Linked DNA regions of Pararhizobium capsulatum DSM 1112. The protein of the gene in region 2 interacts with the protein of the main gene of each other region in a pairwise test. Links are inferred from orthologs where the notes say so. Each region holds a gene or a part of one and is shown on either strand. Other genes may lie near its edges.

Region 1 (2,999 bases), 2.6 Mb from region 2 along the record:
ATCGCTGCTTTGAACCGTGCTGTGCGGGAAAATGCGTGTGACACTTCCCTTCGCGTGTGCTGTTGTCAGGGACTTTTTCCTTTCCAGTTGAACAGAACAGGCACTACGACTCGTTTTGTCAGACGAACCGTCACACCAAATGTAGTCATCAATGCCTTAACGTTTCAAGACATGAGAAATAAATGATGGATTGTTCCCACGTTTTTGAAGCAAAGGGCAACGGCGAATCGTGCCCTGCTTAATCCGCCTTTGCCCTGAGCGCCGTGGAGCTTAAAGGTGAGCGTGGACCATGGATGAAGGTCCAGGCAGGTGCTGCGCGCGATGCAAGGCTTGCGGCATCGTCTTCGTCGATCCGCGCATACTCGAAGGTTTTGGCCATTTTTGACGAGAGATAGGCCAAGGTCGCTCCCGGCCGGTCGATGACGGCGATCGGATATGTCTTGGCGATCGCCTGCCAGTCCTGCCAGAGATGGAAGCTCTTCAGATTGTCCGCCCCCATGATCCAGACGAAGCGCACACCGCGATTTTTTTGTCGCACTTTTTCCAGGGTGCGCGCGGTGTAGCTCTGCCCCAGCGCCTGCTCGAACGCAGTAATCTTGATGCGGGGGTCGTGGGCAATCTTTTCGCAGAGGGCAATGCGTTCGGAAAGTGGCGCCAGCTGGTTGCGGCTTTTCAGCGGATTGCCCGGCGTCACCATCCACCACAGCTGATCGAGCTTCAATCGGCGCAGCGCAATATCGGCCACCAGCTCGTGGCCGGCATGGGGCGGATTAAAGGAGCCGCCAAACAACCCGACGCGCATGCCCGGCTCGACATGCGGCATCTTCAGATAGGCAGGGTTGACGCCGGTTTCATTCACTTAGGGGCGAACCTGACCATTACCGCGCACCCGGTACTTGAAGGATGTCAACTGCTCGACGCCGACCGGCCCGCGGGCATGCATCTTGCCGGTTGCAATGCCGATCTCGCCGCCCATACCGAACTCGCCGCCATCGGCGAACTGGGTCGAGGCGTTGTGCACGAGGATGGCGGAATCGATCTCGGCAAAGAACCGCTCGACGACGTCAGGATCTTCCGCAATGACCGCCTCCGTATGGGAGGAAGACCATTTGCATATGTGCTCGATCGCGCCTGACACCCCATCAACCAGCGCAACCGAGATGATGGCATCAAGATATTCCGTCGCCCAATCCTCTTCCGTGGCAGCGATCAGGCCGGGCATCATGGCGCGCAGTTCTTCGCAGGCTCGGATTTCGCAGCCCGCTTCAATCAGCGCCGTGAGCAGCGGCATGACAAACCGATCCTTGGCCGCGCGATCGATCAGCAAAGTCTCGGCCGCACCGCAAATGCCGGTACGCCGCATCTTGGCATTGATGACAATCTTCTTCGCCATCTCCACGTCAGCGGACGTATCGACATAGACGTGGCAGACACCCTCAAGATGGGCAAAGACCGGCACCCGCGCCTCGTTCTGCACGCGTGCCACAAGGCTCTTGCCGCCACGGGGTACGATCACGTCGATCATTCCGCCAAGTCCCGTCAGCATGGCACCAACCGCTGAGCGATCTGCCACCGGCACCATCTGGATCGCGTGCTCTGGAAGCCCGGCATCCCTCAAGCCTTGCACCAGGCAGGCATGGATAGCCTGTGATGAATTGAGGCTGTCGGAACCGCCACGCAGAATCACGGCATTGCCGGCTTTCAGGCACAGCGCGCCAGCATCGGCTGTCACATTCGGACGACTCTCATAGATCACGCCGATTACACCGAGCGGCGTGCGAACGCGCTCGATATGCAGACCGTTCGGCCGGTCCCATTCCGAAATGATATGGCCGACCGGATCTGGCAGGTCTGCAATGGCGCGGATTGCATTGGCCATGTCGAGCACACGATTTTCCGTGAGTGTCAGGCGATCGAGGAAGGAGGCGGCTACACCCGTCTCACGGGCATTTTCAAGATCAAGCGCATTGGCGGCAAGGATCTCGTCCTTGCGGGCGACGATCGCACTTGCCATGCTGACGAGAGCGGCATGCTTGCGCTCGGCCGAGGCGATGGCCAATGGCCGGCTGGCAGCGCGCGCCTGACGGCCGATGACGGCCATGATTTCTTGGATTTCTTTTTTGCGTGCATCGTCAAGCATGTGCGTCACTCCTCTCCGGCTCGGCCTCCCGCCTGGCCGCCGTCATTACCATGTCGTCCCGATGAACCATGGCCGAACGCCCGGCATAACCGAGAATCGCGGCAATCTCCGCCGATTTGCGGCCCGCAATCTGGCGGGCTTCATCGGCATCATAGCCGGCAAGCCCGCGCGCGATCTCGCGGCCTTCCGATCCGATGATCGCAATGGTATCGCCGCGGCTGAACGAACCTGTCACCTGCCGCACGCCCGCCGGAAGCAGGCTCTTGCCGGAACCAAGTGCATTTTCCGCACCGGCATCGATCACGATGCTGCCCGCCGGCAACAGTTGCCCCGCAATCCAGGTTTTTCGCGCGGTTACGGGGAAAGCCGAAGGTGCAAACCAAGACGACCGCGCACCCTCGACGATTGCCTGCAGGGGACGATCCGTCTTGCCGGAGGCAATGATCATCGCGCAACCGGCGACCGTTGCGATCTTGCCGGCGTCGATCTTGGTGCGCATGCCGCCACGCGACAATTCGGAGGCCGCACCGCCCGCCATCGCCTCGATCTCGGCGGTAATGGCAGGAATGGTTTCGAGAAAACGCGCTTCGGGATCGAGATGCGGCGGCGCCGTATAGAGCCCGTCAATATCCGACAGCAGCACCAGCAGATCCGCGCCCGTCATGGTCGCGACGCGCGCGGCCAGACGATCATTATCGCCATAGCGGATTTCCGAGGTGGCGACCGTATCGTTTTCGTTGATAATCGGCACCGCACCGATCTTCAGAAGCTGGCTGATGGTGGCGCGCGCATTGAGATACCGGCGGCGTTCTTCAGTGTCGCCTAGCGTCAACAGGATCTGGCCTGCCACGATAGCGTC
Region 2 (7,413 bases):
TGCCGCCCTGCTTCTCACGTCCTGCGTTGCCCAGGAGCTCGAACCTATTCCCGGCAGCATCACCTATAGCGGCCAGCCAAGGACCAAGCTGACGAAATCTCCGGTCGGCAGCACGCTCAACCACTATTTCTATGGCCCATTTGGCGAGCGCATCCAGGAAACCTATGTCATCCAGCCGGACCGGTCGCTGAAACTCGTTGCACGAGAGCGGCAGGATATCTTTTCGGCGCTGTACGATTGACGGAGAGGGTTGTCGTCCGGCGACGGCGTAGCGGACCGATCGCAGCATATCGCCGTTTTTAACCGGAACGCTTCCTGCTATTATAGGCGAACGGGGCGAGGCCCCACAATCACATAGTCACGGCTGGGCAAATTGTTTTCCCCATCCTGACCAAGGCGAGGCACGACTTTCTCATCTACGGATCGAGAACAAAAAGTTCTGCGTTATAATATCCTATCTAATGAATAGAGTATGCCTGCTAACAACGGAGGTGGACATGCGAGCGACTTCACTTACACGGGTTTTTACGGCGGCCCTTTTGGCGACCGGGCTTCAGCTCGGCAGCCTGAGCATGGCTTTTGCCGATACGACGCTTCTCAATGTCTCCTATGACCCGACCCGCGAACTCTACAAGGATTTCAACGCGGCGTTTGCGGAAAAATGGAAGGCCGATACGGGCGAGACGGTCACGATCCAGACGTCCCACGGCGGGTCTGGCAAGCAGGCGCGCTCCGTCATTGACGGTCTCGAAGCGGACGTGGTGACACTGGCGCTTGAGGCGGATATCGATGCGATAGCCAAGGAAACCGGCAAGATCCCGGCGGACTGGAAGACGAAATTCGAAAACAACAGCGCGCCTTACACGTCAACGATCGTCTTTCTGGTGCGCAAGGGCAATCCGAAGGGCATCAAGGATTGGGGTGATCTCGTCAAGGACGACATTCAGGTCATAACGCCAAACCCCAAGACATCCGGCGGTGCCCGCTGGAACTTCCTGGCAGCCTGGGCCTGGGCCCGCGCTGCAAATGGTGGTGACGATGCCAAGGCACAGGAATATGTGACCGAACTCTTCAAGCACGTTCCGGTTCTCGATACCGGCGCACGTGGCGCAACGACAACCTTCGTCCAGCGCGGCCTCGGCGACGTGCTCCTTGCCTGGGAAAACGAAGCCTATCTTTCCCTGGAAGAGCTTGGCCCGGACAATTTCGACATCGTAACGCCATCCATTTCCATCAAGGCGGAACCGCCGGTGGCGCTGGTTGACGGCAATGTCGATGCCAAGGGCACTCGCAAGGTGGCGGAAGCTTACCTTCAGTACCTCTATTCCGACGTCGGCCAGAAAATTGCGGCGAAGCACTACTACCGCCCCTTCAAGCCGGAAGTTGCCGATCCAGCTGACATCAAGCGATTTGCGGATGTGAAGCTCGTCACTATTGACGAATTCGGTGGATGGAAGGAAGCTCAGCCAAAATATTTCGGGGATGGCGGGCTCTTTGACCAGATCTACAAGCCGGGGCAATAATTCTTAATGACCGCAAGCACAGCTAGGCGGTGGCAATTCAGACAGCCGAGCGTCATTCCGGGTTTCGGATTGGCGCTCGGCGTTACTTTGTCATGGCTCATACTCATTGTTCTCATTCCTCTTTACGGTCTCGTCTGGCGTTCAAGCGCGCTTGGTTGGCCAAAATTCTGGTCGCTGGCAACTGACGAACGCACGCTCAATGCATTGCGCATCAGCTTCGGCACGGCCTTTGCCGCCGCCGCCGTCAATGTCGTTTTCGGCGTGATCCTTGCCTGGGTACTGGTGCGCTACCGGTTTCCGGGCAAGCGCATCATTGATGCCGTCGTCGACTTGCCTTTCGCCTTGCCAACAGCCGTCGCCGGCATCGCGCTGACAACCATCTACGCGCCGAATGGCTGGATCGGCAGCCTGCTTGCTCCTCTCGGAATCAAGGTTGCCTTCACACCGATCGGCATCGTCATTGCCCTCATCTTTGTCGGTCTGCCCTTCGTCGTCAGGACGGTTCAGCCGATCATGGAGGAAATCGACAAGGAGGTGGAGGAAGCGGCTGCAACGCTTGGTGCGACCCGTTTCCAGACTATCAGCCGCGTGCTGCTGCCCGGCCTCGCACCGGCGGTTCTGACCGGCTTTGCCCTCGCCTTCGCCCGGGGCGTCGGAGAATACGGCTCGGTGATCTTCATCGCCGGCAACCTTCCCTACGTCTCGGAAATCGCGCCGCTCCTGATCGTCATCCGTCTTGAGGAATTCAACTATCCGGCAGCCACCGCGATCGCGGCGGTCATGCTGATAATTTCCTTTGCCATGCTTCTGATCATCAATCTCATCCAGGCCTGGAGCAGACGGAGGTACGGCTATGGCGCATGAGGATACCGCCATCTCCCACTACACCCACACCAGTGAGCTGGTGCGCACCGCCACGTCGGAAAGCCGTTTTGCCCGTTACGGGCTAATTGCAGTGGCGCTCTGTTTTATCGGCTTGTTCCTGCTCCTGCCGCTTGCGGCCGTCTTCACCGAAGCGTTCCGCAACGGTCCGGGCGAGTTTTTGACGGTTCTGCAGGACCCCGAGACCTTCTCCGCAATCAAGCTGACCCTCCTCGTCGCGGGCATCGCGGTGCCGCTCAACCTGGTTTTCGGCGTTGCCGCCGCCTGGGCGATCGCCAAGTACGAGTTCAAGGGCAAGGCTTTCCTGACAACCCTGATCGACCTGCCCTTCTCGGTGTCTCCGGTCATTTCAGGTCTTGTCTTCGTCCTGCTCTTCGGTTCGCACAGTCTCATCGGGCCTTGGCTGCAAAGCCACGGCATCCAGATCCTGTTTGCCGTTCCCGGCATCGTCCTGGCGACGGTTTTCGTCACCTTCCCCTTCGTTGCCCGTGAACTGATCCCGCTGATGCAGGAGCAGGGAACAGCCGATGAAGAAGCCGCCCTTTCGCTTGGTGCAAGTGGCTGGCAGACTTTCTGGTACGTGACGCTGCCCAACATCAAATGGGGCCTGCTTTACGGTGTGCTGCTCTGCAACGCCCGCGCCATGGGCGAGTTCGGCGCCGTCTCCGTGGTCTCCGGCCATATCCGCGGCCTGACCAATACGATGCCGCTGCAGGTCGAAATCCTCTATAATGAATACAGTTTCGTTGCCGCCTTTGCGGTCGCGACGCTGCTGGCGCTGCTGGCGCTCGTCACTCTCATCCTGAAGTCGCTGCTCGAAATGAAGTTCAGCGCTCAGATCGCCGCCAGCCGCCGGCACTGAAAGGTCAATCGCATATGGAAGTTCGCGTACAAAACATACGTAAGGAGTTCGGCCGTTTTCCAGCGCTGAATGACGTGTCGCTCGATATCCGCTCGGGCGAACTGATTGCGCTGCTTGGACCTTCCGGCTCAGGCAAGACGACACTGCTGCGCCTGATCGCCGGCCTTGAAAGCCCGACCGAAGGCACCGTTTATTTCGGCGACGAGGACGCTTCGAAGAAGACAGTTCAGCAGCGCAATATCGGCTTCGTGTTCCAGCACTACGCCCTCTTCAGGCACATGACCGTGCTCGACAACGTCGCCTTCGGTCTGAAAGTGCGCCCGTCCAGCCGACGTCCCCCGGCAGTCGAAATCCGCGCCCGCGCCCTGGAATTGCTCGATCTCGTGCAACTCGGCGGTCTGGAGAAGCGCTATCCGGCCCAGCTTTCCGGCGGCCAACGCCAGCGTGTCGCCCTTGCCCGCGCCATGGCCGTTGAGCCGAACGTGCTTTTGCTCGATGAACCCTTCGGCGCGCTGGACGCACAGGTGCGCAAGGAACTGCGTCGCTGGCTGCGGGAAATTCATGACCGCACCGGCCATACCACCGTCTTCGTCACCCACGATCAGGACGAGGCTCTGGAGCTCGCCGACCGCGTTGTCGTCATGAGCAAGGGCAAGATCGAACAGATCGGCACACCCGACGAAATCTACGATACCCCAAACTCGCCCTTCGTCTTCGGTTTCATCGGCCAGTCCAATATCGTCCCCGTCCGGGTCGAAAACGGACAGCTCTGGATCGAGGATCGCTCGATCGGCGTCAGTGCCGCCGGCGAACCGGATGGACCGGCCCAGCTGTACTTCCGGCCCCATGACATAGAATTGCTGGATGGATGCGGCGGATGCATTGCCGGCATCGTCACCGTCAGCCGCCGTGTCGCCGGTACCCGCCATGTCGAACTCGACATCGGTGCCGCCAACTGCAAGGTCGAGATCGAACTGCCGCCCGAAAAGGCTGCAACCGACCGGTCTCGGATCGCCTTCCGACCGACGCGCTGGCGTCTTTTCAGGGACGAAACCCAGATGCAGCGAACCACAGCCGCTCCAGCCGAGGTGTGACTTTAGGCGGCTTGGGCACGTCTTTGCATGATAGAGAAGTGCCCAACCGCTCGGTTGCTTCGACGACGGCGTCATCGCATTTCGGTTGCGTTGACGGAATCGACTTTCTGCTGCTCTATGGCGCCGAAGGTATCAATGCCGCTTCGAGTGCAGGGCCGATATGCAGTACAGACGAGAGATCGACGGGCTCAGAGCCGTCGCCGTGGTTCCGGTCATCCTGTTCCACGCAGGCCTTGAGTATTTCAGTGGCGGCTTTATCGGCGTCGATATCTTCTTCGTCATCAGTGGCTACCTGATCACCTCGATCATCATCTCCGAGCAGGAAAAGGGCGGCTTCTCGATCCTGCGCTTCTATGAACGCCGCGCCCGGCGCATCGTCCCCGTGCTGTCCTTCGTTCTTCTTTGCTGCCTGCCTTTTGCCTGGGCCTGGATGCTTCCGGCACAGATGGAAAGTTTTGGCGCAAGCCTGATCGCCGTCAGCCTTTTCGCCTCCAACGTGCTCTTCTGGCAGGAGGCGGGTTATTTCGCCCCCTCGGCAGAATTGCAGCCCCTCCTTCACACCTGGAGCCTTGCTGTCGAGGAACAATATTATGTGGTTTTTCCGCTTGCGGTGATGCTGCTGTGGCGTTTCGGACGCCCTCTGGTCATTGCGGTAATCGCAGCCGTTGCGCTTCTGAGCCTCGGGCTTGCACAATACGGCTCGGAAAACTTCGCGACAGCCAATTTCTACCTGCCGACAAGCCGCGCCTGGGAGCTGCTGACGGGCTCGCTCTGCGCCTTCCTGGTCTCGGCGGGCTACGTCCGCAACAGCAATATTCTGTCCGTCGCCGGGCTTGTCCTGATCTGCATCGGCATTTTCGCCTATGACGCAGCCACCCCCTATCCGTCCTTCTACACTGCCGTTCCCGTTATCGGTACGGCCTTCATCATCCTCTTCGGTTGGCAGGGAACATGGACGGCGACGTTGCTCTCCACACGGCCTTTCGTTGGCATCGGGCTTATCAGCTACAGCCTCTATCTCTGGCATCAGCCAATCTTCGCCTTTGCCCGTATCCGCGCCCTGACCGAACCTTCACAGACTCTCCTGATCGGATTGGCGATCCTGGCCTTTCCGCTTGCCTATTTGTCGTGGCGCTTCGTGGAGGCGCCTTTCCGCAAGGGGCCACTGCCGTTCCTGCCATCCTCTATGCACATCCTGGGAGCAACAGGTCTCCTTGCGGCGCTTTTCATCGGCGTGGGATTGGCCACGACACGCGACAACGGTCTTCAGTTTCGTCTCCCGCCCGAGGCGTTGACAGCTCTTGCGTCGCAGGAGCATCCCAATCCGATCATGGTCCGCTGCCTCTACGACAAGGGCGAAGCGAAGCTCGATCACCCCGTCAAGGACTGCCTGACGCCCGGCGCCAAGATCGTCGATACGATCCTGATCGGCGATTCCCACGCTGCTGCGATGGCGGGTGAGACCATGCGGGTTTTCGAGCATGCCGGTGCCGATCTGTACGTCATGACCCATTCCGCCTGCGTCGGCTTCTCCGGCTTCTATGTCTTCGACGCCAAGTACAAGCTGCGCTGCAACGCATTCTTCTCCGGCATCGAGGACTACATTCGCAACAGCAACGTGAAGACGGTGGTGATGCTAAGCCGTTGGACGCTCTATGTGGAGGGAACTCCGTTCGACAACGGCGAGGGAGGAATAGAGCAGCTCAAGCCCCTTTACGTCGATCTATACGACCGCCGCAATGCGCCGGCAGGCCGGGATGACCCGGAGCGCAAGGAACGCGTTCTCAAGCAATATGTCGCTGATATCGAAGACTATCTCAAACGCGGCTTCAATGTCGTGCTTGTGTATCCGATACCGGAAGCAGGCTGGGATGTTCCGGGCATCGTGGCCAAGGCGGCGCTCACCCGCTCGCCGCTCCAATTCAGCACAAGTCTAGAGCGCTATCGTCAACGCAATGAGAAAGTCATCACCGCCTTCGATGGCCTCTCTCACCCCAATCTCCGCAAGATCAAGCCTTCCGACAATCTCTGCGACAAGCCGCTGGCCGGGCGGTGCATCAACAGCCTCGACGCCGACACGATCTATTATTTCGATGACGACCATCTCTCGGACGCGGGGGCGGCTTTGATCGCACCGGCAATTCTTGATGCGGTTCAATCCTTCGGCCAGGGAGAAACGCGAGCCGACAAGCTCGCTGTGAAGTAACTACTGCGTCTTCTCCGCCGCGTTTTCTGGCGTGACAACCAAGGGATCCGGCGGATGCGTGCTGCGCGAACCACCATCCTGATCAAAATGCTGGACCACAAGGATGCTCAGGATCGAGCCGACCACGATCCCGAACACTCCGAACATAAGAATACGCGTCGTCACAGCCTGGCACTCCATCCATCCGATGACTATTCGTAGACGTAGACGACGCGGCGTGTCTGCGGATCGACCAGAACCGGACGATCATTCAGGCGCACATAGCTGTAGCGATAGTTCGGCACCTGAGCGACGGTAATGCCGTTCGGCAACGTCGTGCCGACAACCAGATCACCATCATAGGGAACGGTCGCGACCGGCGTGGTATCGATATATGTGCGAACCTCGGCGGGCGGTGCGATGATCGCGCCATCTTCCACACGGCCGATCAATTCATCGCCGGGTGCAGGCGTCGCGATGCTGCCGGTCTGCTCATAGCTCACGACAGGTACCGAGAGATCGGAGCGATGCTGCTCCACGGCAACCGGTGCGCCGTTGTAATCCATCATCAACTGCTCGGCATAGACCCAGCCGCGCATTCCGTTGACGTCGATACGGCACCAGTTTTCACCTTGGAGACATCCGTCAAGCGCTCCTGAACTACCGCGCGTCGCAATGCCGACGGCCGGGTATTCCGAACCGGGGCCGGAATAGACCGTGATGTCCGTTGCGGTGGTGGCGAGCATCTCGGCTTGGGCGAGCCCTGCCGTCAGGCCAAGCGCGGCTGCGGCAAGGATCGGTTTGAGGAGGCGGTTCATGGGTCTTCTCCTGTTGTCGTGCAATTCACGCACTCCTAACGCACGGCGG

What was found.
Region 1: the proteins of QO002_RS14170 (region 2) and QO002_RS01435 interact in binary tests that used the Escherichia coli proteins (3 or more experiments, as listed by UniProt). The link is inferred for Pararhizobium capsulatum DSM 1112 from one-to-one orthologs.

The regions. Positions count from the first base shown.
Region 1 is NZ_JAUSVF010000001.1:306,565-309,563, forward strand. It holds QO002_RS01435 (glutamate-5-semialdehyde dehydrogenase), read right to left. Parts: upstream 2,141-2,999; coding sequence 860-2,140; downstream 1-859. Other genes in the region: rsfS (ribosome silencing factor), read right to left, coding at 1-87; QO002_RS01430 (nicotinate-nucleotide adenylyltransferase), read right to left, coding at 239-823; proB (glutamate 5-kinase), read right to left, coding at 2,133-2,999. UniProt on the Escherichia coli protein: Catalyzes the NADPH-dependent reduction of L-glutamate 5-phosphate into L-glutamate 5-semialdehyde and phosphate. The product spontaneously undergoes cyclization to form 1-pyrroline-5-carboxylate.
Region 2 is NZ_JAUSVF010000001.1:2,907,599-2,915,011, forward strand. What follows is about bases 2,508-5,321. They hold QO002_RS14170 (sulfate/molybdate ABC transporter ATP-binding protein), read left to right. Parts: upstream 2,508-3,281; coding sequence 3,282-4,361; downstream 4,362-5,321. Other genes in these bases: cysW (sulfate ABC transporter permease subunit CysW), read left to right, coding at 2,508-3,267; QO002_RS14175 (acyltransferase family protein), read left to right, coding at 4,522-5,321. Also shown: QO002_RS14150 (hypothetical protein), read left to right, coding at 1-241; QO002_RS14155 (sulfate ABC transporter substrate-binding protein), read left to right, coding at 498-1,523; sulfate ABC transporter permease subunit CysT, read left to right, coding at 1,530-2,387; more of cysW, read left to right, coding at 2,377-2,507; more of QO002_RS14175, read left to right, coding at 5,322-6,567; QO002_RS14180 (hypothetical protein), read right to left, coding at 6,568-6,732; QO002_RS14185 (DUF1236 domain-containing protein), read right to left, coding at 6,759-7,364. UniProt on the Escherichia coli protein: Part of the ABC transporter complex CysAWTP involved in sulfate/thiosulfate import. Responsible for energy coupling to the transport system.